Regions from separate parts of the Buttiauxella sp. 3AFRM03 genome, predicted to be linked through region 4. Evidence: predicted binding sites of a transcription regulator. Region 4 holds the regulator's gene; each other region holds the start of a gene.
What was found. Region 4 encodes Fur, which represses iron uptake genes when iron is present. Its sites were predicted from a motif close to ATAATAATGAGAACNACTATCAA; they were not measured.

Region 1 (8,024 bases), 720 kb from region 4:
ATGACGGCTAAGAACCAAAGCCGTTCGGGTTATTTTTCTGCCAGTTCCAGGTATCACGCATCATTTCATCAAGTGAACGGGTCGCGATCCACCCCAGTTCTTGTTTGGCTAAGGAAGAATCTGACCAACATTCCGCCACATCACCCGGTCTTCTGGCGACGATTTGATAGTTAATTTTCGTTTGTGCGGCCTTTTCAAAAGCCTTAATCAGGTCAAGAACGGAATAGCCGACACCGGTCCCCAGGTTGATGGCTTTGAATGGTGAACCCTCAGCTTTATGGTCTAACGCCGCCAGGTGCCCGCTTGCCAGATCCAGAACATGAATATAATCACGAACCCCGGTTCCATCCGGCGTTGGGTAATCGTTGCCGAATACCGACAGACATTCGAGCTTTCCGATTGCCACCTGAGAAATATATGGAACCAGGTTGTTAGGAATACCGTTGGGATCTTCACCAATACGCCCTGAAGCATGCGCACCAACCGGGTTGAAATAGCGTAAGCAAGTAATGCGGAACTCAGGTTGTGCATGCGAAAAATCACGCAAAATCTGCTCAACCATTAATTTCGACGTCCCGTATGGGTTAGTCGTACCACCGACTTGGCACTCTTCGTTTAGTGGGACTTTTTCGGGGTTACCGTATACCGTTGCGGAAGAGCTGAAGATAAGGCTATTGACACCAGCGCGTAACATCTCATTGAGCAAAATCAGCGTCCCAACGACATTGTTCTCATAATATTCCAGCGGCTTTCTGACTGATTCGCCTACGGATTTTAAACCAGCAAAATGAATAACATCGGATATGTTGTGTTTTGAGAAGATCTCTTTTAGCGCTTGTTTGTCTAAAATATCGGCAACATATAATGTTGGTACTTTCCCGGTTAATTCTGTCACCCGCTCCAAAGATGTTTTAGACGAGTTAGAGAGATTGTCTATAACGACGACATCATCACCTCTTTCCAGTAATGCCAGAACGGTATGTGAGCCAATATAACCAGCACCACCAGTTACAAGAATTGCCATAGTATCTCCAGATTAAGATTACAAAATGCGCGTATTGATGTGACCCTCAGTCAAGTCGTTCAATAGTATCAGCAATCAACCAGCCATTCATCTGGTGTTTCAGGCAAAAAAATGCTTCCTGTATTTAACAAAACACTTAAAGAAAACCTTTTTTAACGGCGATAACAGGCTGAATGTCAAATTTTTAGTATCATAGGCAATATAATCATTTGTGAAATTTAAAGTATGAATACCTGCGCTTTGATTGATTGTTGGAACAATATTAGCAACAAGTTTCTCTTCAAAAATCAAAGGGCTTAAATGAACTATCTCTTTGATATAAACGGACTTACCATAAAAACCTAAATGACATTCTTGGGTTAGAATATAAAGTTTGTCATCGATGGAATAGGGGGTTCCAGCACCACGATGGTGGCGGTTACATAATGTTAATGAGGGTTTTATTTTTTCCCACTCACCGAATAAGCCCCTTGCTGTATGAATGACAATATCGTTATCCAGAGTCGTAGAAATAAGATAGTGGGTTCCCTCATGAGTGAAGAGAACATTATCGGTATATTCGACGTTGGAAAGTAATACTTTTACTTTTTCCCAACGACCAGGGAATTCAATAGATTGGAAAAGAATGACTTCCTTTCTCTCTGATGACTCCGGAATCATATACAGTTTGTCGCCAGAGCTAAACATAAAAGGAAATGACAGGTGACATTTCAAATCGTCAAAACCTTCCAGTTTGATATCTTCTAGCTCTTCCAGTTGGTTATTCAGAATACGGCACTTCAGGAATCCCTTAGAGTTCAGGAAACTAAATGCTTCATAGAAGACATACAGCTTATCGTCTTTTTCGATAATAAAAGGGTCGGCCTGGAAAGTGTATTTTTTATTAAGCAGTTGTGCTTTGGAATTGCTGAGAATATCCAGAGTATTATCAGGAAACGAATGTGTATCATTTTTAATGATCATGATGTCCCATGATTCATGGAAAAATAACTTTTTAATTAATTTATTGTTTTTGTTAAACATTTATCATCTTGTCCATGTTAGTAATCACCAGATGCAGGAAGAAAATGACAGGTACTATTTTAAATTATAAGTCATGCTTAAGGTTATAATTACGGTAAGAAATAGTTACCAAAGAGACGCAATGCCGCTTTCTGGCTAACTGCCGCCCGCTGAGTTGGGCTTAGCTGTCGCCGATAGCAAACAACGAAATGCTGCTGTTTTGCAGTATAGACGCTCATGCAATATTCGCCTTTCTTAAAAATGCCTATTTGAGGTTACAAGCGATCATGGCAAACTTTGCTGGGGAAAAGATCTTGATGAACAAATAGTTATCAGATAACTGAGGCGATTAATAAGATGCCTGACGAGAGAAAATCAGCGAGAGAATATTGAGGAAATCAAGAGATGATTTGGTTAATGAAAACCGGTAAACATAAGGCATGCTTACCGGTTAGCTATTATTAAGCTTGAGTATCTAGTGTAGAAAGTTCTTTATCAACGAAATACAAGCCTTCACCGCTTTTACCGACCAGACTTAATTTATCCAGCACAGATTTAAACAGTTTTTCTTCTTCATGCTGTTCAGAAACATACCACTGCAGGAAATTAAAGGTTGGGTAGTCCTGAGAGGTCATCGCCGCATGTGCCAGTTCATTAATTTTACGGGTAATTAACTGTTCGTGTTCGTAGGTGGCGTTAAACAGGCTATCCAGTGAATCGTAATCCTGGCCTGGTGCAGGAATTGCATTGATGCGCGGCAAGCTTCCGGTGTCTGTTAAATAAGCAAACAGGCGTTGCATGTGTTCCATCTCTTCCTGGGCATGGCGACGCAGGAAAGCGGCTGCACCTTCGAAGCTATGGTAGCTGCACCAGGCACTCATTTGTTGATAAAGCAGGGAAGAGTAAAGCTCAAGATTCATTTGTTCGTTAAGTTTTTCGATCATTTCAGCTTTAAGCATGATGCGCTCCAGGATAATCAGATAATTAACAATGGCGCTACTTTAATTTTATTATTTCTATAATGCAAAGGAATTGTTAATTATATTATTGTAATGAGAATGGTTGCTAATATTATTCTTTTTTATAAATGATAGCTTAATACTAATAAGAATGATTGTTATTTAATTAATAGGATTGAACAACAATTATTGCCCAACCCATATAGGCGTTAAGCTCAATTATTGTACGGCTATTTCATCTCTCAGGTATTTCTCCATTCCATTCCCCCTGCATTGGTACTCCAGTGTGACGGTTTGGTTCAGGCACAATGCGCCACTGGTCAGACTGCAGGTTTTGATCGGATCGCCATAAGGGAATGCCGCACTATACCCCCATTGTTGACACTGGTGGCTGGCAGCCGACTGAGCAACGTAGGTGTCGACTTTCGCTCTTTGTAATGGCGCAATATCAAACCCGAGACGAACAACACCTGCCACTTCGCTCCCTTTGATGGGTTGTGGCGTTTTATTCATGGTGCAACCGCTTAATAACGCAGCCACTAAAACTAAATATATTGTTTTCATCACGCTGAGTCTCAAAAGATATTTCTTCTTATTTTAGCATGCAGCCAAACAGAATATTACCAACAGTATAAAGCTGTGTAATTGCATTTAAGGTCAGTAATAACGCATCTCTTAACCTAAATTGCGGGCGTTTATCAAAGGGTAATTACTGTGGTATTCACCAACGGTTTTCAGAAGATTTCTGACAGCAAGCATGGGTGTGCTGGAGAGAGGTTTTGCGCTGGTGGTAAGCGAAGTGCGTAACCGGGCAAAACTCAGAAGTGTGAGCACCTCTTAATTTTTTAAAACAAAATTTCATTAAATTTGAAAGTATGTTTGCCAGATAGTATCGTTAAGGTATACCCAAGCTATTCACCGCGGGAAATCCCGTGACCCAATCAGGAGACGGAAATGAAAATAGCACTGATGATGGAAAACAGTCAGGCTGGCAAAAATGCAATCATTCTTAATGAGTTGCAAGCGGTTGCTGCTGAGAAAGAGTACCCGGTTTACAACGTCGGTATGAGCGATGAGCAGGATCACCACCTGACCTACATCCACCTCGGTATTATGGCCAGCATTCTGTTGAACTCGAAAGCCGTTGATTTTGTTGTGACCGGCTGCGGTACAGGTCAGGGCGCAATGATGTCTCTGAACATCCATCCAGGTGTGGTTTGCGGATACTGCCTGGATCCAGCCGATGCTTTCCTGTTCGCTCAAATCAACAACGGTAACGCGCTGTCACTGGCATTCGCTAAAGGTTTCGGTTGGGGTGCAGAGCTGAACGTCCGTTACATGTTCGAGAAAGCATTCACTGGCCGTAAAGGCGAAGGCTACCCAATCGAGCGTAAAGAGCCACAGGTTCGTAACGCGGGCATCCTCAACCAGGTTAAAGCGGCTGTAGTAAAAGAAAACTATCTGGACACCTTACGTTCTATCGACCCTGAGCTGGTGAAAACCGCGGTAACCGGCGAGCGTTTCCAGAAGTGCTTCTTCGAAAATTGCCAGGACAAAGAGATTGAAGCGTTCGTTCGCGAAATCCTTGCCTGATAATGATTAATATGAAATACGGCCAGTTTTTGCTGGCCGTATTTTTTTGCTTCAATACCGCCTAATTTCCGGCGCTTTACGCGCTATCTTTCTCAATTCCTATCATTACTTCCTGCTATCGAACTGATGCGACTGCATATCAGCGTGTTGTTGCGTCTGACGCGCGGCTTCAAGGTGTTCTGCATCCCAGCGTTGAAGGTTGATATCAGCTTGCGGCTCTTCGGGCCAGCGCTGTTGCACACCGTTATGCAGACTCGGTTTATGTAACGCAGGGAAGCTTAAAGAGGGGGAATGGACGCTGGGTTCGGCGGCAGTGACCTGAAAACTGACCAGCGATATAAACAGTATTAACCTTAATGTCATGTGTTTCATAACGGCCTCAACGGCACTCAATCTATAGCGTTAAGTATAATTGTGGCCCGAAACACTATGCAGACTTACTGCATTATTGCTTTTTGGAAACGCTGCTCCCGGCATTTTGCGGTAGCCGTAACAAGTCGACCAGCCCAAGCAAGCAAATCAGCGTAATCATCACAAATGAAATTTTAATCGGCATGCCGGGAATTGATGTGACATCAAACCATTGGCTGATTTTCTCGCCAAGGCGAATACCAATTGCGCCAAGCGTGATCCCCAGGCCTACCGACAACTGCGTCGCGGTGCTGAAAAGCGTATTGGCGTAGCTCATTTGCGCAGGTGGCACATCGGAAAAGGCCAGCGTGCTGATGCCGGTAAATTGCATTGAGCGGAACATGCCACCAAAGAACAGGATGGCTATCGTCAACCATGCCGCGGTGTGCGGCGTGAGAAATGCACACGCCAATAAAGAAGCGACGTTCAGCAGACCGTTAATAATCAGCAGTTTTTTGAAGCCTAACGCACGAATCAACGGCGTGGTGGCGGGTTTCATGGCGAGGTTCCCGGCAAATACGGCTAACACCAGTAAGCCCGAATGAAACGCGTCCATACCGAAACCGACCTGAAACAGCAGCGGCAATAAAAACGGTACCGCACTGATGGAGGTGCGGAATAGCGAACCGCCGTACATTGTCACGCCAAAAGTTTGCACCCTTAAAGCATCAAGACGAATCATCGGATGTTTGGCATGTTTAAAATGCCGCAGTGAAAACCATAACGAGGCGGCTTCCAATAGCAGCAGGCTGACGGTTGGCAACACATTCACCTGCGATTGCCCGAGCATTTCCAGCCCGTAGACCAGGCTAATCATCGCCACGGCGGTACTGGTAAAACCGATGCCATCAAACGGGCGGCGATCGTCATCATGAATATCAGGAATCAGCCGCCACGCCAGCGCCATTGCTATCAACCCAAGCGGTAGGTTGATATAAAAAATCCAGCGCCACGAGGCGTAACTGGTGATGAATCCCCCCAATGGCGGGCCAATAATTGGCGCAACCAAAGCCGGCCAGGTGAGTGTGGCGATAGCGGTTATCAGTAAATGCTTGGGCGTGGTACGTAACACCGCAAGCCGCCCGACCGGTACCATCAACGCACCGCCAACCCCTTGTAAGATGCGCATGGCGACAAACTGTTCCAGCGTATTGGCAATCCCACATAGCACGGATGCAAAGGTGAAAATCCCCAGTGCGAGGGTAAAAACTTTGCGGGCACCAAAACGATCGGCAATCCAGCCACTGGCCGGAATTAACACCGCCAGAGTCAGCAAATAAGCGCTCATACCGATATTCAGATCAACAGCATCAACGCCAAATGTTTTTGCCATTTCCGGGAGTGCTGTGGCAATCACGGTTCCGTCGAGAAATTCCATAAAAAATGCGCCAGCAACCAGTAGCGCCATACCAGAGATGCCGCGTTTTGGAGACTGAGATGGGGAGTTTTCCATGCATGAAACTCAAAATTAAAATAATGTTTTAAAAAATAATTGAGCCAATTAACCAGTTAAGTGTTGGATTTGCAAGCCATTTGATGTGAATGGCTTGTAAAATCCACAATGAAAATGTGTGATGCGCATCACAAAACTATTGATTTGTGTGACGGATGTCATATTATAGGCCCCATAACGAGCAACACCTGCAAAACTAAAAACTGGAGCACACAATGAAAATGCGCAAAATCCTGAAAAGTATGTTCGAGCAGTACTGCAAAACCTTCAAAGATGTACCGCCAGCTGGCATGTTTTGATCTGTCAGCCTGAATAAAAAAACCTGCCGCGGCAGGTTTTTTTATGCCTGAAATTTGGCTTCTAACGCTGCATATTCCACTTTATATCGACAATTTTTGCTTTAGCACTTTTTCGCATAACGTTATGCGTTTTACACTTATTTACATTGTGGGTATGGCTGGTGCACTATGCGGACTCTATTTGAGATGGAGTCCGTGAATAAATGCGTAAACCCCTGTTGTTATCTGCGCTGTTTGCCTCTTTGGCCCTGGCACTTTCTGGCTGTGATGATGCGAAAACCGAAACTGCAGCCGCGTCTGCTCCAGCAAAACAAGCTTCCCAGGATGGCGGCAATTTAATTGTCGGTATTACTACCGGTGATCCATTAGCGGTGAACCCACTGTATGCCAGCGACCGCACCACGCTAACGATTATGCAGGCGCTGTACGCCCCACTGTATAGCTTCAATGGCGACAAGATTGAATGGGGGCTGGCAGAAAGCCTGACGCCATCCGAAGACAACCTCTCATACCTTTTAAAACTTAAACCCAATCTGAAATGGCAGGATGGCAAAGCGATTACTGCCGATGACGTGGTGTTTACGTTCAACAAATTGCTCGATGAAAAACAACATAGCTTCTTCCGCAGCATGTTCGTTTATGGCGATAAACCCATTCAAGTCAGCAAAATTGATGACCAAACGGTGAAATTCACGTTGCCGCAGGTGAGTGCGGCATTTGTTGGGACTCTGGTTCAGATTTACCCTATTCCGCAGCATGTTTTTGCTGACGAAAAGGGCGATATGGAAAAGAGCACCAAAAACGATGCGCCAGTCGGTTCTGGCCCGTTCAAATTTAAAGAGTATCGTGCCGGGCAGTATTACGCACTGACCCGTTTTGATGACTACTGGAACGGTAAACCGAAGCTGGATGCCGTGACTTACCGTTTTGCTAAAGACAGCAACTCTGCCAACCTTGCGCTGCAAAATGGCGAAATCAACATGAAGATGGTTGATCCGCAAGACGTCACCCGTCTGAAATCGAGCGGTAAATTCGACTTCGTTATCTATCCTGAAGGGCGTCTGGCCTATATGACGTTCAACCAGAATATCGACAGCATGAAGAATAAAGCGCTGCGTCAGGCTATCGCTTATGCCATCAATAAAGATGAACTGGTGCAGGCGGCATTCTCATCGCTGGATTACGCGCAACCTGCCGCGTCTATTTTGACGCCAGACACGCTGTATCAAACCAACGATGTCGAAACCTATAAATGCGACGTTGAAAAAGCGCAAGCGCTGCTC
Region 2 (8,024 bases), 950 kb from region 4:
ATCAACTCGGTACGCACCGCACACTATCCTAACGACCCGCGCTTTTATGCCTTGTGCGACCAGTACGGGCTGTTTGTAATGGCGGAAACCGACCTGGAAAGCCACGGTTTTGCTAACGTAGGTGATATTAGCCGCATTACCGATGATCCCGCCTGGGAGCAGGCTTACGTCGAACGCATCGAACGCCATGTTCTGGCACAGAAAAATCATCCGTCGGTCATCATTTGGTCATTGGGTAATGAATCCGGCTACGGCTGCAACATCCGCGCGATGACCGCACGTTGTAAGGAGCTGGACCCGACACGCCTGGTGCATTACGAAGAAGATCGCGATGCCGAAGTGGTGGACGTCATCAGCACCATGTATTCCCGCGTCTCAATGATGAATGCCTTTGGCGAGTACCCGCATCCGAAGCCGCGCATTCTGTGCGAATACGCCCATGCGATGGGTAACGGGCCGGGCGGGCTGGCGGAATATCAGGCGGTCATCAATCAACATAAAAGCCTGCAAGGGCATTACATCTGGGAATGGTGCGACCACGGCTTGTTGGTGCACGACGAGCAAGGACGTGAGCGTTATCAGTACGGTGGCGATTACGGCGACTTCCCAAACAACTATAACTTCTGCATGGATGGGCTGATTTATCCCGACCAGCGCCCGGGACCAGGGCTGCGTGAATATAAGCAGGTTTTGTGTCCGGTTGCGGTGCAGCAAACCGAAAAAGATGATGTGTTGCTGGTGGAAAACCGTTATTGGTTCAGCGCGTTAAACGACATCGAACTCCAGGTCAGTTATCAGCTCGATGGTGAAACCCTCGCGCAACAAACGCTGGCGGCACCTTGTTTACAACCCGGTGAAAAAGAACAATTGCGCCTCAACGCTCCGTCGCTGCCAGCTGGCGAAGTGTTTATTAATGTCGAAGTTTACAAACGTCACGCAACACCATACAGCGAAGCGATGTCTTTGCTCGGCCACTATCAAATCCTGCGCCAGGCGGCAGGCGCGCGTGAAGCGCTGCCAGTGAAACCCTCCCGTTCGCTGCACAGCGAAACGCGCGGGCATCAGCAAATCGTCAGCGGTGCAGATTTTTCCCTGACCTTCTGCCGCCTGAAGGGTGAGCTGACTTCATGGCTGGTGAATGGTGAAGAGATTGTCGGTCGCGCACCGCATCTCACCTTCTTCAAGCCGACGATTGATAACCATAAGCAAGAATTTGAAGGGTTGTGGCAGCCGTATCATCTTCACCTGATGCAGCACCATTTCCGCGCAATGCGCCAAACCACGCAAGGTGACGATCTGGTCATTGAAGTGGATAGCGTGATTGCGCCGCCAGTTTTCGATTTTGGCATGCGTTGCACCTACCAGTGGCGGATTACCCCTGCGGGCCATGTGTCGCTTGAACTTTCGGGCACATCTTACGGAAATTATCAGGCGATTATTCCAAAAATTGGCCTCGATTTTGGCATCAGCAAGCGTTTCAGCGAAGTGGAATATTATGGCCGTGGGCCGGGTGAAAACTACGGCGATAGCTGCCAGAACAACCTGATTGGGCATTATCGTCAGCCGGTAGACAGCCTGTTTGAAAACTATCCGTTCCCACAAGATAACGGTAACCGCCAGCAGGTGCGTTGGTTAACTGTTGAAGATGCAAAGGGGAATGGTCTTTTTATTCAGCCGCGTAAACCGATTAACTTCAGTCTCTGGCCGTACAGCGCCGACATGCTGCAGCAGGCGCAACACATCAATGAGCTTGAGGAAAGCGACTATCTGACGCTGAATCTTGATGACCAAATTCTCGGCTTAGGTTCCAACTCCTGGGGTTCAGAAGTGCTGGATTCGTTCCGGGTTTATCTAAAACCGTTTAGCTACGGCTTCACCATGGTGCCATTCAGTCAGTCACAAATGACCCCGGTTGAATTGGCGAAATACGATTTCCAGCAGGCTTCACCAGCGAGGGAAGTGGAATGATTATTTTAAACACCTTAGAAGATTTTAAACGCATCTATCATGCCGGAAAGAAATGGCAACGCTGCATGGAAGCGATTAATAACCGTAATAATATTAAAGCCAATGTTTTTTATTCAATTGGCGATTCACTGGTCTATCGCCTGGCGGAAGGCAACAGCGAAAATAGCGAATTATTTGAAGGGAATCGCCGTTATTTCGACGTGCATTATTACCTCGCTGGGCAAGAAACCGTTGAAATAGCGGATAAAAGCGACTTAACCCATGAAATGATTTATCGCGACGAAACTGACCGTGAGCATTTACGCGGGCGGGGCGAGGCTTATCGTCTCAACGCTGGCAATGTGGTTATTTTTGAAAATCATCAGGCGCACCGTTTTTCACATGGTGAGGGCATGAGAAAGGTAATTTTAAAAGTGACGGTTGAGGAAACCTATTTCCTTAATAAATAAGGTGTTAAGCACCGCTTAGTGTCGGATGACGCTGACGTTTATCCGACCTACAAAAAGCAGTTATAAAAAATATACCCTACACAATGTGGAGTTCTCATGGCTTCAACAAACAGAAATACCATTGGCAAGTTTGGCTTATTGGCAATGACATTTGCGGCGGTTTTTAGCTTCAATAATGTCATTAACAATAACGTGCAACTTGGCATTGCATCGGCACCGGTTTTCCTGGTAGCTACGCTTATTTACTTTATTCCGTTCTGTTTAATCATCGCTGAATTTGTCTCGTTAAACCGTAATTCAGAAGCCGGGGTTTACGCCTGGGTAAAAAGTGCACTTGGTGGCCGTTGGGCATTTATCACCGCCTACACCTATTGGTTTGTGAACCTGTTTTTCTTCACCTCGTTATTGCCAAGGGTAATTGCCTACGCCTCGTATGCGTTCCTCGGTTATGACTATATTTTCACGCCATTAACCACGGCCATCATCAGTATTATCCTGTTCGCATTCTCCACCTGGATTTCAAACCACGGGGCGAAACTGCTCGGGCCGATGACGTCAGTAACTTCTACGCTGATGTTATTACTCACTTTCTCCTACATTGTGTTGGCAGGTGCTGCGGTGATTGGCGGCGTTGAACCGGCTGACCCAATTAACGTGCAGGCCATTACTCCGCAATTTAGTTGGGCGTTCCTCGGCATTATTGCGTGGATTTTCCAGGCTGCGGGTGGCGCAGAGTCCGTGGCGGTGTACGTCAATGACGTTAAGGGCGGCAGCAAAGCGTTCGTCAAAGTGATCATTCTTTCTGGGCTGTTTATCGGTGTGCTGTATACCGTTTCATCGCTGCTGATTAACGTCTTTGTCCACCAGGCTGATTTGCACTACACCGGTGGCACGGTTCAGGTATTTGGCGGCCTGGCGCAACACTTTGGCCTGCCAGTGGTACTGATGAATCGCTTTGTCGGAATTGTTTCGTTCACTGCCATGTTTGGTTCTTTGCTGATGTGGACGGCGGCACCGGTCAAAATCTTCTTTACTGAGATCCCGAAAGGTATCTTTGGTGCGAAAACGGTTAGCCTGAACCAGCATGGCGTACCGACTCGCGCGGCCTGGATTCAGTTCTTGATTGTGATTCCGTTGATGCTTATCCCAACTATTGGTTCGGGTAACGTGCAGGAGTTGATGAACACCCTGATTAACATGACGGCAGCAGCGTCAATGTTGCCACCGCTGTTTATCATGCTGGCTTACCTGAACTTGCGCCTGAAATACGATGAAGTGAACCGAGATTTCCGCATGGGTTCGCGAATGCAGGGCATCGCTATTGTTAGCGTCTTAATTGTTATTTTCACCGTCGGGTTTATTGCTTCAACCTTCCCGACGGGGGCGAGCATTATGACCATTGTGTTTTATAACGTTGGCGGTCTGGTTATTTTCCTCGGCTATGCCTGGTGGAAATACAACAAATACGAGAAAACTCTCGATGCGAAAGGGCGTTATGAAGCGGATACGCCACTGGCGCAACTCGCGCTGGAAAAACAGCAGGGTGTAAAGACTGACGTGAAGATTGCCGGGAGTGTCACTCAGTAAAAGGTCAAATAAATATCGGATGGCGCTTGCGCCATCCGACACCCACTTCACTGATTAAAAATCATATCCCACAGTAGCAATCACAGAACGCTCCGCGCCCCTGTAGCAGTAACCTGTGCCGTAACAACCCGCAACGTAATCACGGCCCGTCAGGTTATTGGCGTTAACTTGCACGAAGGCACCTTTCAGTGACGGCGTCCACGCCCCCATCTCAGCACGCACCATTGCATCAAGCAGCGTTACAGAAGGCACGCGCAGGGTGTTTTCATTGTCCGCCCATTGCTTGCCGATATAGCGAATACCTGAACCCAGGCTAATACCGAAGTCGGCTTTGAACATTCCCCACAGGCTGGCCATCTGATCTGGTGTGACGTATGGCGTGTTGCCATCGTTACCGTCGATGGCATCTTTAAAGCGCACTTTGTTGTAAGTGTATCCGGCAACGGTCGAGAAACGTGGATGCCACTGAGAATGTGCTTCCAGCTCAACACCTTGCGAATGAACTTTACCCGCTGGCTCATAGTAACTGCCCTGAACCACGCGGTTCCCGACATCTTTCTGCGTCAGGTCATACAGGGCGAGGGTGTAGAGATCCGCCGTACCCAGCGGCTGGTATTTCATCCCGGCTTCATACTGTTCAGCGGTGGTCGGTTTCAGCAGCTTGCCTTCGGCATCCGGCAGAACCTGCGGCGTGATGGCCTGGCTGTAGCTGATGTATGGGGATATCCCATTGGTGAATGCGTACAGCAACGATGCGCGGCCACTGAAGTGATCGTCAGTACGGTTATCGGTGACGACGCTATCAATGGCATCTGCCACAATATGGCTCTTGGTCACGATGTGATCGTAACGGCCAGAAAGCGTCATGTGCCATTGATTCCACTGCATATCATCCTGCAGATAGACACCCGTTTGTTCATACTGGCGTTTACCGGCTTTGGTCAGCAGGCCCTGATTGATGGTGGAATACGTGGGATCGCGTGGGTCGTAATAATAGAAACCGCCAGGGCCGCCAGACTCACCCGTCCACGGGTTGAGGTTGGTGGTGTAAGCGGAGTCATCGGACAAATTGTTGGTGAACTTATGGAATTCGCCGCCGAGCACCACTTTGTGATCCAGCTCGCCAGTTGCAAAATCGGCTTCCAGTTGGTTATCCATGGCGTAAGCGTCAAGTGATGAAGTTTCGCCGCTGTAATAACGCATCAGTTCGTCATGCGCCACGTCTGCCCAACCAATCTGGTAAGCCTGTTTCAGGCTGACGTTCGAGTGGGTATAACTGGCGTTGGAGCGGAACGCCCACACATCGTTAAAGCTGTGTGCAAACTCGTAGCTGTAAATTTGCTCGTGGCGTTTGAAAGCGTCATTGCCCGGTTCGACGTCAGAGAAACCGGTGCTGAGTTTGCGCCCGGTGGATGAATAAATACTGCCATCAGCCGGAACCGAGCCGTGGAATCCGCCTGATGGATCTTTTTCCAGATAGGCGCGCAGCAACAGCGAGGTATTTTCGCCGGGTTGCCACAGCAGGGACGGGGAAATCGCATAACGTTCGTCCCGCGTGTTCTCGTACTGAGTGTCGCTGTTTTTGGTTAAACCAATAATCCGATACGCCCATTCTTCGTTAATCGCATTGGTGTAATCAAATGCGCTGCCGTTGGTGTTGTGATTACCGTACATCGCACGAACGTGGCCTTCCTCGACAAATTGCGGGCGCTTTGAGGTTTCCATTACCAGTCCACCTGGTATGGTTTGGCCATAAAGTGCCGACGATGGCCCTTTAATCACATCGATTCGCTCGAGGAACCACGGGTCAACCTGAATCACGTTGTAGCTGCCGCCGTCGCTCATCAGGCGCAGGCCATCGAGGAAGGTGTTATTGACGTCGCCGCCGTGGAAACCGCGCAAAGCCACGGTGTCATAACGCGTTGCACCACCGGCAAAGCCGGTAAATACGCCAGGAGTGTAATTTAGCGCGTTGTTGACGGTGAGCGCGCCCTGGTCTTCGATTTGTTGGCGGGTAATCACCGAAATCGATTGACCGGTAGTAATCAGCGGCTCATCGGTTTTGGTTGCTCCATGGCTGACCGTTGCGCTGTAACCTTCGGTTGGGCTGGTGGAGGTTTGTGCGGGGGAGGCGGTAACGACGACGGTGTCTTCTGCCAATGCGTAAGTGGGTGCCGCGAGTGCCAGCGCGCAGAGTAAAGCAGAGCGCTTTACTGTAAATGCCAGTTTCATTTAGTTATATTCCCAGGAGGTATTGATTTAGCTATTTGTGCTAATAAATTGAATGCGAATTATTATCGTTATTGTTTTTTGTTTCAAGTGCCAATTTTGGCGGGGGAGCGGGCGCCCTCATCCCGTCCTTCTCCCCCAGGAGAAGGGGAAGGACAAGGCGAAAACCAGACAATCCCCTCTCCTTCGGGAGAGGGTTAGGGTGAAGGGAAAACTACTTCGCAGAACTAGCAGGCTGAATCGTCTCTTTCACCGGCCCCGGTGTTGCAGAAGGCAATTTGTCCGGTGTGGAATCACACGGTTTCTCTTTGCCACACAGCAAATCGAGCATTTTCAAGGTGACGCCGTTAGTCCAGCCGAATCCATCTTGCAGCGGATATTCACCGCCGCCACCGCCGGTACCCGTGGTGGATACGTCATATTTCTCCACCAGTTTTTGCTCGCGGTTATAGGTTTGCTGCACGTTGGTCATAAAGCGCCAGGTGACTTCCATTGCCAGATCGTTATGGCCGTAATTTTGCAGGCCTTCCGTGGCCACCCACTGCAATGGCGCCCAGCCGTTTGGTGCGTCCCATTGCTGGCCCGTTTTCAGGTTGGTGGTCGCCAGCCCGCCAGTTTTCAGCAATTGCGAACGGGTGATGGCCGCCATTTTTTCAGCGCGATCTTTCGAAGCGGCATGTACATACAGCGGGAATAGCGCGGCAGCGGTCAGTTGCGAACGAGCCGCGTGGTTCTTGAGATCGTAATCCGCATAGAAGGCTTGCTTATCGTTCCACAGATACTTTTCGATGGCTTTTTGACGGGCATCGGCCAGTTGCTGATATTGCGTGGCAGCTGCGCTGTCCTTCGCCACATGGCTTGCTTTCGCGAGGGTCTTTTCCATCTGGAATAGCAGAGCGTTCAAATCAACCGGAACGATAGAGGTGGTACGAATCGAGCCCAGTTGCTGCGGGTTATCCATCCAGCGCGAGCTAAAATCCCAACCCGAAGCCGCAGCTGCGCGTAAATCGCGATAGATTTCCGTCGCCGGGCGGTTGGGGTTGTTCTTCGCGGTGGTCACGTCATCCAGATACGATTCGGCGCGCGGTGTATCGCGATCGTCCCAGTAACGGTTTAGCACCGAGCCATCTTTTAGTTTCACCACCCGCAAGTTTTCAGCGCCTGCTGCCAACGTATCGCTGCCCTGCATCCACCAGGCATACTCAGCTTTCAACTGCGGTAGATAGGTGGTGTAGGTTTCGTCACCTTTGTGGCTGGCGAGCAGTTCGACCATAAAGGCAAAGAACGGCGGTTGAGAGCGGCTCAGATAGTAGCTGCGGTTGCCGTTAGGAATATGCCCAAAGGTGTCGATTTCATGGGCGAAGTTATCGACCATGTCCTGAACTTTGTCCCAGTGGCCGCTTTCCGCCAGCCCCAGCATGGTGAAGTAACTGTCCCAATAATAGACTTCGCGGAAGCGCCCGCCTGGTACCACATACGGTTTCGGCAACGGTAGCAGCGAATCCCATTTATCGGTGCTGTCAGTGGTGCGCGTCAGCACCGGCCATAAACCGTCGATGTGCTCGCGTAAAGTTTGGCCTTTAGGCGGGACATACTTTTTACCTTCTTTTGGCAAGGTAAAGTTAACGTCGACAAAATGGCGTAAATCGAAACTCGATTGATTGCGCTGCATGCGGTAATCCGCAAGGATCATCAACGGATCATTCTTGGGAACCGCATCGGCAAATGTTTTCTGATCGGGGAATAATTTTGCCGTCTGGACATCGGTAAACAGCGGGCCAAGGATGACAT
Region 3 (8,024 bases), 1.8 Mb from region 4:
CATTTCTATCTACGCTCTGCAGGAAGATATTGAGGCCCGCGGCTTAACTGCTCAAATTTCAACCAGCATAGGCAAGGTCAGCTATACTGACTTCGTCAGATTGACAGTTAAACACGAACAGCAGATTACCTGGTAAAATCCAGGATTGTTGTATATTTCTTGACACCTTTTCGGCTCAGCCCTAAAATTCTGCGTCCTCATATTATATGAGGCCGTTTTATTACGTGTTTACGAAGCAAAAGCTAAAACCAGGAGCTATTTAATGGCAACAGTTAATCAGCTGGTTCGCAAACCACGCGCTCGCAAAGTTGCAAAAAGCAACGTGCCTGCGCTGGAAGCCTGCCCGCAGAAACGTGGCGTATGTACTCGTGTATATACTACCACTCCTAAGAAACCAAACTCCGCACTGCGTAAAGTATGCCGTGTGCGTTTGACTAACGGTTTTGAAGTTACCTCCTACATCGGCGGTGAAGGTCACAACCTGCAGGAACACTCCGTGATCCTGATCCGTGGTGGTCGTGTAAAAGACTTGCCAGGTGTTCGTTACCACACCGTTCGTGGTGCACTTGACTGCTCCGGCGTTAAAGACCGTAAGCAATCTCGTTCCAAGTATGGCGTGAAACGTCCTAAGGCTTAATGGTTTCCGTTAAGTAAGGCCAAACGTTTTAAATAAATGTCAAACTCAATAGAGTTTTGGACAACCCTGAATTAACAACGGAGTATTCCCATGCCACGTCGTCGCGTCATTGGTCAACGTAAAATTCTTCCAGATCCTAAGTTCGGATCAGAGTTGCTGGCCAAATTTGTAAACATTCTGATGGTAGATGGTAAGAAATCTACTGCTGAATCTATCGTGTATACCGCGCTGGAGACCCTGGCTCAGCGTTCTGGTAAACAAGCACTGGAAGCTTTCGAAGTCGCTCTGGACAACGTTCGTCCGACTGTCGAAGTTAAGTCCCGCCGTGTTGGTGGTTCTACTTATCAGGTTCCAGTAGAAGTACGTCCGGTTCGTCGTAATGCTCTGGCAATGCGTTGGATCGTAGAAGCTGCTCGTAAACGCGGTGATAAATCCATGGCTCTTCGCCTGGCGAACGAACTTTCTGATGCTGCAGAGAACAAAGGTACTGCAGTTAAGAAACGTGAAGACGTTCACCGTATGGCTGAAGCCAACAAGGCGTTCGCACACTACCGTTGGTAATCCCTTCGGAGTGTTAGTCACCAAGCGGGCGCTTCACATAAGCTGCCCGCTTTGGGTTACTTAAATGAACGTCCCAGGATATAGAGGAATCAAATGGCTCGTAAAACACCCATTGAGCGCTACCGCAACATTGGTATCAGTGCTCACATCGACGCCGGTAAGACAACTACTACCGAACGTGTTCTGTTCTACACCGGTGTAAACCACAAAATCGGTGAAGTTCATGATGGCGCAGCCACCATGGACTGGATGGAGCAGGAGCAGGAACGTGGTATTACCATCACGTCCGCTGCGACCACCTGTTTCTGGTCAGGTATGGCTAAACAGTTCGAACCACACCACATCAACATCATTGATACCCCAGGGCACGTTGACTTCACCATCGAAGTTGAACGTTCCATGCGTGTTCTTGATGGTGCGGTAATGGTTTACTGTGCTGTTGGTGGTGTTCAGCCACAGTCTGAGACCGTATGGCGTCAGGCAAACAAATATAAAGTTCCACGTATCGCGTTCGTTAACAAAATGGACCGTATGGGTGCTAACTTCCTGAAAGTTGTTGATCAGATTGAAAAACGTCTGGGCGCAACTCCGGTGCCTCTGCAACTGGCAATCGGCGCGGAAGAGAAATTCACCGGTGTTGTTGACCTGGTGAAAATGAAAGCCATCAACTGGAACGAAGCCGATCAGGGCGTGACCTTCGAATACGAAGAGATCCCAGCTGATATGCAGGAACTGGCCGAAGAATGGCGCCAGAAACTGGTTGAAGCCGCTGCTGAAGGTTCTGACGAACTGATGGAGAAATTCTTTGGTGGCGAAGAGCTGACTGAAGAAGAGATCAAAACTTCTCTGCGTAAGCGCGTACTGAACAACGAAATTATCTTGGTTACCTGTGGTTCTGCATTTAAGAACAAAGGTGTTCAGGCGATGCTGGATGCGGTTGTTGAATACCTGCCAGCTCCAACTGACGTTACTGCGATTAACGGTATGCTGGACGACGGTAAAGACACTCCGGCTGTTCGTCACTCTGACGACAACGAGCCGTTTGCTGCTCTGGCGTTCAAAATCGCAACTGACCCGTTTGTTGGTAACCTGACCTTCTTCCGCGTTTACTCTGGTGTGGTTAACTCTGGCGACACCGTGTTCAACCCGGTGAAATCAGCACGTGAGCGTCTGGGCCGTATCGTACAGATGCACGCTAACAAACGTGAAGAGATCAAAGAAGTTCGCGCTGGTGACATCGCTGCAGCTATTGGTCTGAAAGAAGTGACTACCGGTGATACCCTGTGTGATCAGGACAATGTGATCATTCTGGAGCGTATGGAATTCCCTGAACCGGTAATTTCTATCGCTGTTGAACCGAAAACCAAAGCTGACCAAGAAAAAATGGGTCTGGCTCTGGGTCGTCTGGCTAAAGAAGATCCATCATTCCGCGTATGGACTGATGAAGAAACTAACCAGACCATTATCGCTGGTATGGGTGAACTTCACCTCGACATCATCGTTGACCGTATGAAACGTGAATTCAACGTTGAAGCTAACGTTGGTAAACCTCAGGTTGCTTACCGTGAAGCGATTCGCGCGAAAGTTACCGATGTTGAAGGTAAACACGCTAAGCAGTCTGGTGGTCGTGGTCAGTACGGTCATGTTGTTATCGACATGTACCCACTGGAGCCGGGTTCGAATCCGAAAGGTTACGAGTTCGTCAACGACATCAAAGGTGGTGTGATCCCAACGGAATACATCCCTGCTGTTGATAAAGGCATCCAGGAACAGCTGAAGTCTGGTCCTCTGGCGGGTTACCCAGTAGTAGATCTCGGCGTGCGTCTGCACTTCGGTTCTTACCACGACGTTGACTCCTCTGAACTGGCGTTTAAACTGGCCGCTTCTATTGCCTTCAAAGATGGCTTTAAGAAAGCGAAACCAGTTCTGCTTGAGCCTATCATGAAGGTTGAAGTTGAAACTCCAGAAGAGAACACTGGTGACGTTATCGGTGACCTTAGCCGTCGTCGTGGCCAGCTGAAAGGTCAAGAATCTAACGCTACTGGCGTTCAGATTCACGCTGAAGTTCCGTTGTCTGAAATGTTCGGTTACGCAACTCAACTGCGTTCACTGACCAAAGGTCGTGCATCTTACTCCATGGAATTCCTGAAGTATGATGACGCGCCAAACAACGTTGCTCAGGCCGTAATCGAAGCTCGCGGTAAATAAACCCCGGGTTTTAAAAAACATTGATCCCGTGCTCTCTCCTTGAGGGGAGAGCGCAACAGTAAGGAATATAGCCGTGTCTAAAGAAAAATTTGAACGTACAAAACCGCACGTCAACGTCGGTACTATCGGCCACGTTGACCATGGTAAAACCACTCTGACTGCAGCAATCACTACCGTTCTGGCTAAAACCTACGGTGGTTCTGCTCGTGCTTTCGACCAGATCGATAACGCACCAGAAGAAAAAGCTCGTGGTATCACCATCAACACTTCCCACGTTGAATATGACACCCCGACTCGCCACTATGCGCACGTTGACTGCCCAGGGCACGCCGACTACGTTAAAAACATGATCACCGGTGCTGCTCAGATGGACGGCGCTATCCTGGTTGTTGCTGCGACTGATGGCCCAATGCCACAGACTCGTGAGCACATCCTGCTGGGTCGTCAGGTTGGCGTTCCTTACATCATCGTGTTCCTGAACAAATGCGACATGGTTGATGATGAAGAGCTGCTGGAACTGGTAGAAATGGAAGTTCGTGAACTTCTGTCTATGTACGACTTCCCAGGCGACGATACTCCAATCGTACGTGGTTCAGCGCTGAAAGCACTGGAAGGCGACGCGGATTACGAAGCTAAAATCATCGAACTGGCTGGCTTCCTGGATACTTATATCCCAGAACCAGAACGTGCTATCGACAAGCCGTTCCTGCTGCCAATCGAAGACGTATTCTCCATCTCCGGCCGTGGTACAGTTGTTACCGGTCGTGTAGAGCGCGGTATCGTTAAAGTTGGTGAAGAAGTTGAAATCGTTGGTATCAAAGATACCGTGAAATCAACCTGTACTGGCGTTGAAATGTTCCGCAAACTGCTGGACGAAGGCCGTGCTGGTGAGAACGTTGGTGTTCTGCTGCGTGGTATTAAACGTGAAGATATCGAACGTGGTCAGGTACTGGCTAAGCCAGGCTCAATCAAGCCGCACACCCAGTTCGAATCTGAAGTTTATATTCTGTCCAAAGATGAAGGCGGCCGTCATACTCCGTTCTTCAAAGGCTACCGTCCACAGTTCTACTTCCGTACAACTGACGTGACTGGTACCATCGAACTGCCAGAAGGCGTTGAGATGGTAATGCCGGGCGACAACATCAAAATGGTTGTTACCCTGATCCACCCAATCGCAATGGACGACGGTCTGCGTTTCGCAATCCGTGAAGGCGGCCGTACTGTAGGCGCTGGTGTTGTTGCTAAAGTTATCGCTTAATCGCTGATATCTTTGTATGAAAAAAGAGCGCTCAGGCGCTCTTTTTTTTTGCATTTTTTGCCGCTTATCACGTGCATCAAACAAGCGTGTGCTATTGTAATCATAACTATTCTCATTTACAATTTGCGCGTAATTTGAACGGGAGTACTTATGTACGTTTGTTTGTGTAATGGTGTTAGTGATAAAAAAATTCGGCAGGCTGTACGCCAGTTTCATCCACAATCTTTCCAGCAGCTTCGCAAGTTTGTGCCAGTGGGTAACCAGTGTGGCAAGTGCATTCGCGCAGCACGAGAAATCATGCAAGAAGAGCTATTGCAGATCCCAGAATTTAAAGAGATTGCCTAAGCCAGTCACTTTTTTTTGACTTACTCCGTGCTACATCTACGCTTCATGTAGTGGAAGCGGAGGGAGTAAAAAATGAAAGGTGATATTAAGATAATAAATTATCTCAATAAATTATTGGGAAACGAGCTTGTCGCGATCAATCAGTATTTTCTCCATGCGAGAATGTTCAAAAACTGGGGTTTAATGCGCCTCAACGAAGTTGAATATCACGAATCCATTGATGAAATGAAACACGCCGATAAATATATCGAGCGTATTTTGTTCCTCGAAGGCATTCCTAACCTGCAAGACTTAGGCAAACTTCATATCGGTGAAGATGTTGAAGAAATGCTTCAGTCTGATCTCAAACTAGAACTGGATGGTGCCAAAGATTTACGTGAGGCTATTGCTTACGCAGATACCATTCATGATTATGTCAGTCGCGATATGCTCATCCAAATTCTTACTGAAGAAGAGCATCATATTGACTGGCTGGAAACTGAATTGGACCTCATCTCTAAAATTGGTTTGCAGAATTATCTTCAGTCGCAAATCAAAGAAGGAAACTGAGTTCTTTAAACTGTGGGAAGGAAGTGCATATCCACCCTATAGAACCACCCGCTATCGCAAGGTTTGGTCCGAAAGGTAGCGGAGTGGTAGTCAGTAACACGTAATTCTTCCGATAAACTCGTGTTATTAATGCCCATATTAGACCAGTCATCGCTGCAGCAAATATAATCCAACCCAGACTTTGCCATCCATGCCATGCCCCTAGTGCAGCCAAAAGCTTCATATCACCGTGGCCAATGCCCTCGACCTTGCGCCAAAGAAAGTAAATCCAGTAAAGCATCCATAAAATCATATACCCAGCAATTGCACCTATTACACATTCCGACAAATGGTCAGTGGAAAAACAGACTTGATAAAGTAAACCAGACCAAAGCAGAGGGTACGTCAATCTATCTGGTAGAAGTAGGCAATGATAATCGACCCATGCTAAACGCAATAGACAGCCAATGTGCAGGCCAATAAAAAGGAATGCCGGAAGAGAAGGGACTATAAGCATCGTGGTTGACCAGTATCAGGCAAAATGAGTTTTAAAGCTAAATCAATGAACTTTGTAAAGCAAAATGGAGTTTGAAGAGTTACGTGTAATGTTCCGCAGAGAATATGCTAATCAGATCGTGTTACAAATTTTGTGGGAGGTGAAGTGCAACCAGATGCAAAAGATTGTTTAATTCGTATCCATGACTTGCTTAAGAAGCAGATTTACGTATAATGCGCGGGCCTGTCTTAATCGACGGCTGGCTCGATATGAGCCTGACAGCGAAGCTGCTGTCGACAATGTTCCCAATTGGGGAACTATGTATGAACGATTACACTCCCCCATCAATCGTAATGGGTGTGAGTAGTGATTTTTTTCGTCTATAAAATAATTGGAGCTATGGTCTCATGCAGAGCCAAAGAATCCGTATCCGCCTTAAAGCGTTTGATCATCGTCTGATCGATCAATCAACTGCGGAAATCGTCGAGACTGCTAAGCGCACTGGTGCGCAAGTACGTGGTCCGATCCCGCTGCCGACCCGCAAAGAGCGCTTTACCGTTCTGATCTCTCCGCACGTCAACAAAGACGCGCGTGATCAGTACGAAATTCGCACTCACAAGCGTCTGGTTGACATCGTTGAGCCAACTGAGAAAACCGTTGATGCTCTGATGCGTCTGGATCTGGCTGCTGGTGTTGACGTGCAGATCAGCCTGGGTTAATCAGGTCATTGACGATTGAGAGGTTGAAACAATGATTGGTTTAGTCGGTAAAAAAGTGGGTATGACCCGTATCTTCACAGAAGACGGCGTTTCTATCCCAGTAACCGTGATCGAAGTAGAAGCAAACCGTGTTACTCAGGTTAAAGACCTGGCTAACGACGGCTACCGTGCTGTTCAAGTTACCACTGGCGCTAAAAAAGCTAGCCGTGTAACTAAGCCGGAAGCTGGTCACTTCGCTAAAGCTGGCGTAGAAGCTGGCCGTGGCCTTTGGGAATTCCGTCTTGCAGAAGGCGAAGAGTTCACTGTAGGTCAAGACATTAGCGTTGAGCTGTTTGCTGAAGTTAAAAAAGTTGACGTAACTGGCACCTCTAAAGGTAAAGGTTTCGCAGGTACCGTTAAGCGCTGGAACTTCCGTACCCAGGACGCTACACACGGTAACTCCTTGTCTCACCGCGTTCCGGGTTCTATCGGTCAGAACCAGACTCCGGGCAAAGTGTTCAAAGGCAAGAAAATGGCAGGCCAACTGGGCAACGAACGTGTAACTGTTCAGAGCCTGGATGTAGTACGCGTTGACGCTGAGCGCAACCTGCTGCTGGTTAAGGGTGCAGTTCCGGGTGCAACCGGTAGCGACCTTATTGTTAAACCAGCTGTGAAGGCGTGAGGAGATAGCAATGGAATTAGTATTGAAAGACGCGCAAAGCGCGCTGACTGTTTCCGAAACTACCTTCGGTCGTGATTTCAACGAAGCGCTGGTACACCAGGTTGTAGTTGCTTATGCAGCTGGTGCCCGTCAAGGTACTCGTGCTCAGAAGACCCGTGCTGAAGTAACTGGTTCCGGTAAAAAGCCGTGGCGCCAGAAAGGTACCGGCCGTGCGCGTTCAGGTTCTATCAAGAGCCCGATCTGGCGTTCCGGTGGCGTAACCTTCGCTGCTCGCCCGCAGGACCACAGTCAAAAAGTTAACAAAAAGATGTACCGCGGAGCGCTGAAAAGCATTCTGTCCGAACTGGTACGTCAGGATCGTCTGATCGTTGTCGAACAGTTCTCTGTTGAAGCGCCTAAAACTAAGCTGCTTGCTCAGAAACTGAAAGACATGGCCCTGGAAGATGTGCTGATCGTAACTGGCGAACTGGATGAGAATCTGTTCCTGGCTGCGCGTAACCTGCATAAGGTTGACGTGCGCGACGCAGCAACAATCGATCCAGTTAGCCTGATCGCCTTCGACAAAGTCGTTATGACTGCTGATGCAGTTAAGCAAGTTGAGGAGATGCTGG
Region 4 (8,024 bases):
CAGTGAAGAGCAAGCCAGGATTTCCAGCGAACGCGAGCAAGTGCGTAATTCGTTGCTGGCTGCGTTGTCTCACGATTTGCGTACTCCGTTGACGGTGCTGTTCGGCCAGGCAGAAATACTGACGCTGGATTTGGCCTCTGAAGGCTCGAAACACGCCCCGCAAGCCAACGACATTCGCCAGCATGTGCTGAATACCACGCGTCTGGTGAACAATTTATTGGATATGGCGCGCATTCAGTCTGGCGGATTTAATCTGCGCAAAGAGTGGTTAACGCTTGAGGAAGTGGTCGGTAGCGCGTTGAAGATGCTGGAACTGAGTTTAGGCGGTCGGCATATTGTGCTTTCGTTACCTGACCCGTTAATGCTTATCCATGTTGATGGCCCGCTGTTTGAACGCGTGCTGATAAATCTGCTGGAGAACGCGGTGAAGTACGCCGGGTACCACGCCAATATAGGTATTCGCGCTCAGGCCGAGGCTTCCCAACTGGATCTTGAGGTCTGGGACAGCGGTCCAGGTATCCCTGCTGGCAAAGAACAGCTAATCTTTGATAAGTTTTCCCGTGGTAACAAAGAGTCCGCCATCCCCGGTGTCGGTTTAGGGCTAGCGATTTGCCAGGCGATTGTTGAAGTGCACGATGGAAAAATTTATGCCGAAAATCGCCCGGAGGGAGGGGCGAGTTTTCATGTTATTTTACCGCTTCCCCCACCGCCTGAACTGGCTGAGATGAACGAGGCTTTGTGATATCAGTTCTGATTATTGAAGACGAAAAAGAGATCCGCCGTTTTCTGCGCACCGCGCTGGAAGCAGAATCGCTACGCGTTCATGAAGCCGAAACATTGCAGCGTGGTTTGCTGGAAGCTGCCACGCGCAAGCCTGATTTAGTGATTCTTGATCTCGGTTTACCCGATGGCGATGGTCTGGATTTTATCCGCGATTTCCGCCAGTGGAGCCAGACGCCGATTGTGGTGCTGTCTGCTCGCAGCGATGAACAAGTGAAAATAGATGCGCTAGACGCGGGCGCGGATGATTATCTCAGCAAACCGTTTGGTATTGGCGAGCTGCAAGCACGTTTGCGAGTAGTATTGCGCCGCCATGCCAGTGTGGCACAGCCCGATCCGGTTTATCAGTTTTCAGGCATTAGTGTGGACCTTGCTACCCGCCGTATTACGCGGGATGGCGCTGAAATCCATCTCACACCGATTGAGTTTCGTTTGCTCGCCACGCTGCTCAATAACCACGGTAAGGTGCTGACTCAGCGCCAGTTGCTCAATCAGGTTTGGGGGCCGAATGCCGTGGAGCATAGCCATTATTTGCGGATTTATATGGGACATTTGCGCCAGAAGCTGGAAAGCGATCCCGCGCGTCCGGCGCATTTGCTGACCGAAACTGGGATTGGTTATCGGTTTATGCTGTAGTTCCGGCAGACAAAAAAGGCGCCTTGCGGCGCCTTTTCCAATTCAACATCTTACTTCGCGTTTTTCAGCACTTCGCTGACAATCTCTACCGCTTCTTTCTCAATTTGCAGACGGTGTTCTGCACCTAAGAAACTTTCACAGTAAATTTTGTACGCATCTTCAGTACCCGAAGGGCGTGCCGCAAACCAGCCGTTGTCGGTCATCACTTTCAGGCCGCCGATAGAAGCGCCGTTGCCAGGGGCCGCCGTTAAACGTGCGGTGATCGGGTCACCTGCCAGGGTGCTGGCGCTGACCATTTCCGGAGAAAGTTTGGATAATGCCGCTTTCTGCGCAGTTGTCGCGGAGGCTTGCAGACGGTTGTAGCTTGGCGCGCCGAAACGGGCAGCCAGTTCGTCATAATGCTGTTGCGGGTTCTTACCGGTGACGGCGGTTATTTCTGCCGCCAGCAGACACATGATGATGCCGTCTTTGTCGGTAGACCACGGTGTGCCATCAAAGCGCAGGAACGATGCCCCGGCACTTTCTTCGCCACCAAAACCAAAGCTGCCATCGAACAGGCCATCAACAAACCATTTGAAACCCACTGGCACTTCAACCAGTTTACGGCCCAGGTCGTTAACCACGCGGTCAATCATCGCTGATGACACCAGAGTTTTACCGACGGCCACATCTTTACCCCACTGCGGGCGATGCTGGAACAGGTAGTTAATCGCAACCGCCAGATAATGGTTTGGGTTCATCAGCCCTGCTGGCGTGACGATACCGTGGCGGTCGTAATCCGGGTCATTGGCGAAGGCCAGATCGAATTTGTCACGCAACGCCAGCAAACCTTCCATCGCACACTCGGACGAGCAATCCATACGGATAGCGCCGTCTTTATCGAGGTGCATAAAGCGGAAGGTTTGATCGACGTGATCGTTAACAATCGTCAGATCCAGGTTGTAGTGTTTGGCGATGCGCTGCCAGTATTCGATACCGGAACCACCGAGCGGATCAACGCCCAGTTTCAGACCCGATTTCTGGATGGCGGCCATATCAACGATATCCACCAGCCCTTCGATAAACGGCTGCACCAGATCTTGTTCTTGTACGTGACCACTTTTCCACGCCTGATCAAGAGAGATGCGTTTTACATCTTTCAGATCCGCCGCCAAAAGCGCGTTGGCACGATCTTCAACCACCTTGGTGACGTTGGTATCAGCCGGGCCACCATTAGGCGGATTGTATTTGATACCACCGTCTTCCGGTGGGTTGTGCGAAGGCGTAATGACGATGCCGTCAGCCTGCGCACCAGCGTTTTTGTTATGCGTCAGAATGGCATGTGAAATGGCAGGCGTTGGCGTGTAGCCGTTTGCCTGCTGCACAATGACATCCACACCGTTTGCAGCCAGCACTTCCAGCACGGAAATAAACGCAGGTTCAGATAGCGCGTGGGTATCTTTACCCACGTAGCACGGCCCGGTAATGCCATTTTTTGCACGATCTTCAGCAATCGCCTGAGCAATCGCCAGAATGTGAGGTTCGTTGAAACTATGACGTGCCGCACTACCACGATGGCCGGAGGTACCGAATTTCACCGCGTGTTCGCTATTCCCCACTTCAGGCTTCAGCACGTAATACTGGGCCGTCAGTTGGGCTACGTTAATCAAATCGCTCTGTTGTGCCGGTTGTCCTGCACGAGGGTGGTTAGCCATTGGCCTTTCCTTCTGACGCGAGGTGTTAGATTGTGCCGCAAACCTTTTCAATCAATTCCGCAGGGAACTGCATTGATTGCATGATGTGTTCAATCATGCTGCATTTACGACCCGTATTGGTGTTAGTGATAACCCAGTATGGCGTGCCCGGAACATGCTTTGGTTTGGTCTGGTTGCCATTTTGCAGCAGCGTTTGCTCATTACCTGCAAAATAGACGCGCGTCCGGCCATGCAGCGACTCGGTCGCTTCACCAAAAGCATGTGCGTCGAGGGTATACAGAGTAGAAAGCACCATCATGAAACGATTGACGGCTTTCTTTTGCTCGGCATATTCATCTGACAACAGTAATTCACGAACCGCACGTACGCGATCGCGAGCTTTGTTTACGGGTTTGGCTTCCGGAGCAGCAGCTGCTGCCGTCTGGCCGGTAGTTACTGGTGTAGCAGGAGATTGACCGGCGGTAAATTTCAACATGCGCCGTAAAATATCGGACGCGCTTTCACCAATGTGCTGCGTGTGGCTGGCAATATAGCGATAGAGCTCGTCATCAACTTCAATTGTTTTCATCTTAATCCGGTGCGGTATCTTTTCTGAATTCAAGTTGTTGGGATTATATGTACATATTCGCACAAATCCCAACCTCGGGTAGCGCCAAACTTATGTCACACCACAAAGTCAGACTAAACTGGAAATTTGCGGCACTGCGGCAGGATGCCGTTATGATACCCTAACCTCACGAAGTAAAAAAAAAGAACTTTGCCATGAAATTGAATGCTCGCCTGCAAACTGCGCAACAATCGACTAGTAATTCCCCCATCGTCCTAATCCACGGCCTTTTTGGTAGCCTTGATAACCTGGGCGTGTTGGCCCGCGACCTCGGGCAAAATCATACGTTGCTGCAAATCGATCTGCGCAACCATGGTTTATCGCCCCGTAGCTCTGAAATGAACTATGCCGCGATGGCGCAGGATGTGGTTGAAACGCTCGAAGAATATGGCTTTGAAAAAGCAATCATTATCGGCCATTCCATGGGCGGTAAAGTTGCGATGGCTCTGACAGCTATTGCACCTGAGCGCATTGATAAACTGGTGCTGATTGACATTGCACCGGTGGATTATCAGGTACGCCGTCACGATGAAATTTTCGCGGCTATTAATGCAGTCAGTAGTAGTGGAGCGAAAACACGTCAACAAGCCGCTATGGTGATGCGTGAGCATCTGAACGAAGAAGGTGTGATTCAATTCTTGCTGAAGTCATTTGCTGACGGCGAGTGGAAGTTTAATGTTCCGGTATTGTGGGAACAGTACGAGAATATTGTCGGCTGGCAAGCTATCCCAACCTGGAATGAACCGGCACTGTTTATCCGTGGTGGTGCATCGCCTTATGTTGACGAATCACACCGCGAAACGCTGCTTGCGCAATTCCCTCAGGCGCGCGCTCATGTGGTTGCCGGTGCCGGACACTGGGTTCACGCCGAAAAACCTGATGCTGTTTTGCGCGCAATCCACCGTTTTATCGACGCAAGTACAGCAAACTGATTAAAAACAAACCGACTGGCTGTTAGATGCAGCTAACGCGTTGGCGCGCAAGCCATGCTGATGTATGATTGCGCGCTAAAATGCGCCAGAGCACCCCGCTCCGTGCCACCTGAATTCCCTGTCAGTAGTCTAATCATGGCAAAAGAACAAACGGACCGTACTACATTAGATCTGTTCGCGGACGAGCGTCGCCCCGGGCGGCCAAAAACTAATCCGCTGACGCGTGATGAGCAACTGCGTATCAACAAACGCAACCAGCTCAAGCGCGATAAAGTACGCGGCCTGAAGCGAGTGGAACTGAAGCTCAATAACGATGCAGTAGATGCACTAAATCATCTGGCTGAAGCGCGCAATATCAGTCGTAGTGAGTTGATTGAAGAGATTCTACTCGCGCAACTGAAGCAGCATCTCAGTTAGTTGAAAGGCTATATGCCCGGAATACGATGTTGCAGTCTGTGCACAACAGGCTGATAGCAGTTTCCGCACCGCAATGTGTTCTGCTATGATTGCCCTATCTGTGGCCAATTAGCAGCCACCATACCATTAAGTATCAAGAGGTTATTTTACTCATGGCAATCGTAGGCATTTTTTTCGGCAGCGACACTGGTAACACCGAAAATATCGCGAAGATGATTCAAAAACAGCTCGGTAAAGACGTTGCTGAGGTGCATGACATTGCTAAGAGCAGCAAAGAAGACCTGGAAGGCTTCGATATTCTGCTTCTCGGCATTCCAACGTGGTATTACGGTGAAGCGCAATGCGACTGGGATGACTTCTTCCCGACTCTGGAAGAAGTTGATTTCAACGGCAAACTGGTCGCCCTGTTCGGCTGTGGTGACCAGGAAGACTATGCAGAATACTTCTGTGACGCATTGGGCACTATCCGTGACATCATTGAGCCACGCGGTGCTGCTATCGTCGGTCACTGGCCAACGGCGGGCTACCATTTTGAAGCCTCTAAAGGTCTGGCTGACGACGATCACTTTGTCGGTCTGGCTATCGATGAAGATCGTCAACCAGAACTGACTGCTGAACGCGTTCAGAAATGGGTCAAACAAGTTTCTGACGAGCTGAACCTGGCAGATATCATCAACGCCTGATTCTGGATGTGACGCAGCTTTTAAACGGGTTGCGTCACATTGATAGATTATTCCGATTAAAATAATCGCTACAAATTTTTAACTTTTCGGTTTGTCCCTGTACAATGACCCCCTGGCTAAATAGCTAACAAGGCAATTAAATCGCGACTCAGCCGCCATTTTTTAGCTTGATTATGAATAATACTTGCGGTTTCCATTTAGAATCTGCAGTTCTATAATGAGACGCATTCATCTTAACGCTCACCCTGAGTCCGAGCGATCCGTTAAGCAACAGGACAATTTCCGCATGACTGACAATAATACCGCATTGAAGAAGGCCGGCCTGAAAGTCACGCTTCCGCGATTAAAAATCCTTGAAGTGCTACAGGGTCCGGTGAACCATCATGTCAGTGCGGAAGACTTATACAAACGTCTGATTGATATGGGCGAAGAAATTGGTCTCGCCACAGTTTATCGTGTACTAAACCAGTTTGATGATGCAGGCATTGTCACTCGTCACAACTTCGAAGGCGGCAAATCCGTATTCGAGTTAACTCAACAACATCACCACGACCACCTGATTTGCCTGGACTGCGGCAAAGTTATTGAGTTCAGTGATGATTCAATTGAATCTCGTCAGCGTGAAATCGCATCACGCCATGGCATCCGTCTGACCAACCACAGCCTGTACCTTTACGGTCACTGCGCTGAAGGTGATTGCCGTACCGACGAGAATGCACACGAAATCAGCGAAAAGTAATCCGCATATCTGACATTCTGAACCAGATGTCAGGTATAAAAAAACCGGTGAGGAAGCTCACCGGTTTTTTTATTGCCTGAATTCACAGATTACTTGTTGTTCGCACGAATCTCTTGCCAGATTTTATCGCACTTGGCTTTTACCGCCTGGTCGTTACCAGTACGAGTGGCCTGAATACAGTTTTGATAATCCAGGGTGCGCACCGTTTCTTTCTTCGCAAATTCCTGGTGTTCCTTTTCCTGACCCAGCACGTTTAACACGCTCTGACAGGCCTGAATTTTATCAGGATTCCCTTCTGCGGTATTGATACAGGCGCTATAGGCTTGTTTCAGTTTTGTATCTTCCGGTGCCGTTTTAGAGGGTTGTGCGCAGGCGCTCAAACCTAAAGCCATGACCGTAACCAAAATGATTTTTTTCATGCTCGATATCCTTTATAAAACCGGGCGCTTTCACGCCCGGAATCGAATCAGAAGATGGTGAACGGTGCGATGACGATGAATTTCACGTCACGCTCATCCTGGAAGATGTTGCCGTAACCACCGCCCCAGCTTGGGATGTCGGAGTGGTTGTCGTATTGAGTGAAGTGCAGTTTGAACAGAGTGCCTTTCGCGCGCCCATCCTGAATGGTGTACAACGCATCAAGGCTGTACGCCGATTCTTTCAGGCGATTGTCAGCATCGTAGTAACCGTCAGTGGTTGGTTTAGAGCTTGGTTTTGCATCCCATGCGTAAACATACGAAGCACCTACAGCCCAACCAGCCAGATCCCAATTGCTCAGGTCATACATGGCACCCGCGAAGATGGCTTTTTCACCATTGGCGTTGAAGTCAGAACGGTTATCCCACCAGATATCCAGACGACCGTTTGACGATGCGTAAGTTGGGGTCATACGTTGCAGGAAGTAGCCCTGCTGGCCATCAGCCTTGACCATGGTACCTTCGAGCCGCAGGTCAACCTGGCCCACTTTGTAGCCGAATGTCAGAGCCTGCAACCATGCGGTGCCGTCATACAGATCGTTAACGCTGCCATCAGAGACTTTGTCACGCGAACCGTAGAACTGGTAGCTGGTAGACAATGGGCTGCCAGCTACATCAAATTTGTAGCTTGCTTTAGTGAAGTATTGGTCGATATACCCTTCTGCCTGACCGAATGCCGCTTCAAGAATCAGATCATTTTTGAAGTCATACTTCGCGCCCAGCGAGTGCAGATACTCAACTTTGGTGTTCTTATCGTTCTGATAGAACTTGTCCATCTCCAGGTGCCACGGAGCTTTATACTCATTGGTCCACATGTAGGAGAAGCTCAGAGCACCAGCATCGGCATAATCAAAGTTTGCCCCGGCTTCAGCGCCCTGGTAAGTACCAGGCATGAAGCTCCAGTGTGGCGCTAATAAAGATTGCCCTGTTGGCTGGATGTAACCCGCACGGGCCCAAACCGGGCCGTATTTGAATTTAGCTGCGGCTTTATAAAGGCTTATACCGCTCTTATCGCCGGAATAATCTTCATCGTAAGCTTTGTTTGAAGAGGAAAATGCGA

Region 1: a site for Fur is predicted at 3,125-3,147, ahead of ftnA (non-heme ferritin). Genes of this name have one in related genera too.
Region 2: a site for Fur is predicted at 6,289-6,311, ahead of D8682_RS04300 (TonB-dependent siderophore receptor). Genes of this name have one in related genera too.
Region 3: a site for Fur is predicted at 4,758-4,780, ahead of bfd (bacterioferritin-associated ferredoxin). Genes of this name have one in related genera too.

The regions. Positions count from the first base shown of each region.
Region 1 is NZ_CP033076.1:882,062-890,085, reverse strand. It holds gene galE (UDP-glucose 4-epimerase GalE) at 8-1,024, opposite strand; gene D8682_RS05520 (hypothetical protein) at 1,124-2,047, opposite strand; gene D8682_RS27325 (hypothetical protein) at 2,137-2,265, opposite strand; gene ftnA (non-heme ferritin) at 2,488-2,985, opposite strand; gene yecR (YecR family lipoprotein) at 3,205-3,549, opposite strand; gene D8682_RS05505 (RpiB/LacA/LacB family sugar-phosphate isomerase) at 3,940-4,578, shown strand; gene D8682_RS05500 (hypothetical protein) at 4,684-4,950, opposite strand; gene D8682_RS05495 (MFS transporter) at 5,024-6,442, opposite strand; gene azuC (stress response protein AzuC) at 6,658-6,741, shown strand; gene D8682_RS05485 (ABC transporter substrate-binding protein) at 6,945-8,024, shown strand, end outside.
Region 2 is NZ_CP033076.1:653,082-661,105, reverse strand. It holds gene ebgA (beta-galactosidase subunit alpha) at 1-1,968, shown strand, start outside; gene D8682_RS04310 (beta-galactosidase subunit beta) at 1,965-2,417, shown strand; gene D8682_RS04305 (amino acid permease) at 2,514-4,004, shown strand; gene D8682_RS04300 (TonB-dependent siderophore receptor) at 4,059-6,236, opposite strand; gene treA (alpha,alpha-trehalase TreA) at 6,448-8,024, opposite strand, start outside.
Region 3 is NZ_CP033076.1:3,417,380-3,425,403, forward strand. It holds gene tusB (sulfurtransferase complex subunit TusB) at 1-136, shown strand, start outside; gene rpsL (30S ribosomal protein S12) at 263-637, shown strand; gene rpsG (30S ribosomal protein S7) at 728-1,198, shown strand; gene fusA (elongation factor G) at 1,292-3,406, shown strand; gene tuf (elongation factor Tu) at 3,480-4,664, shown strand; gene bfd (bacterioferritin-associated ferredoxin) at 4,815-5,009, shown strand; gene bfr (bacterioferritin) at 5,082-5,558, shown strand; gene D8682_RS27470 (A24 family peptidase) at 5,542-6,054, opposite strand; gene rpsJ (30S ribosomal protein S10) at 6,441-6,752, shown strand; gene rplC (50S ribosomal protein L3) at 6,784-7,413, shown strand; gene rplD (50S ribosomal protein L4) at 7,424-8,024, shown strand, end outside.
Region 4 is NZ_CP033076.1:1,600,529-1,608,552, forward strand. It holds gene kdpD (two-component system sensor histidine kinase KdpD) at 1-742, shown strand, start outside; gene kdpE (two-component system response regulator KdpE) at 739-1,416, shown strand; gene pgm (phosphoglucomutase (alpha-D-glucose-1,6-bisphosphate-dependent)) at 1,467-3,110, opposite strand; gene seqA (replication initiation negative regulator SeqA) at 3,136-3,678, opposite strand; gene ybfF (esterase) at 3,873-4,649, shown strand; gene ybfE (LexA regulated protein) at 4,785-5,066, shown strand; gene fldA (flavodoxin FldA) at 5,219-5,749, shown strand; gene fur (ferric iron uptake transcriptional regulator) at 6,036-6,488, shown strand; gene chiQ (ChiQ/YbfN family lipoprotein) at 6,578-6,907, opposite strand; gene chiP (chitoporin) at 6,955-8,024, opposite strand, start outside.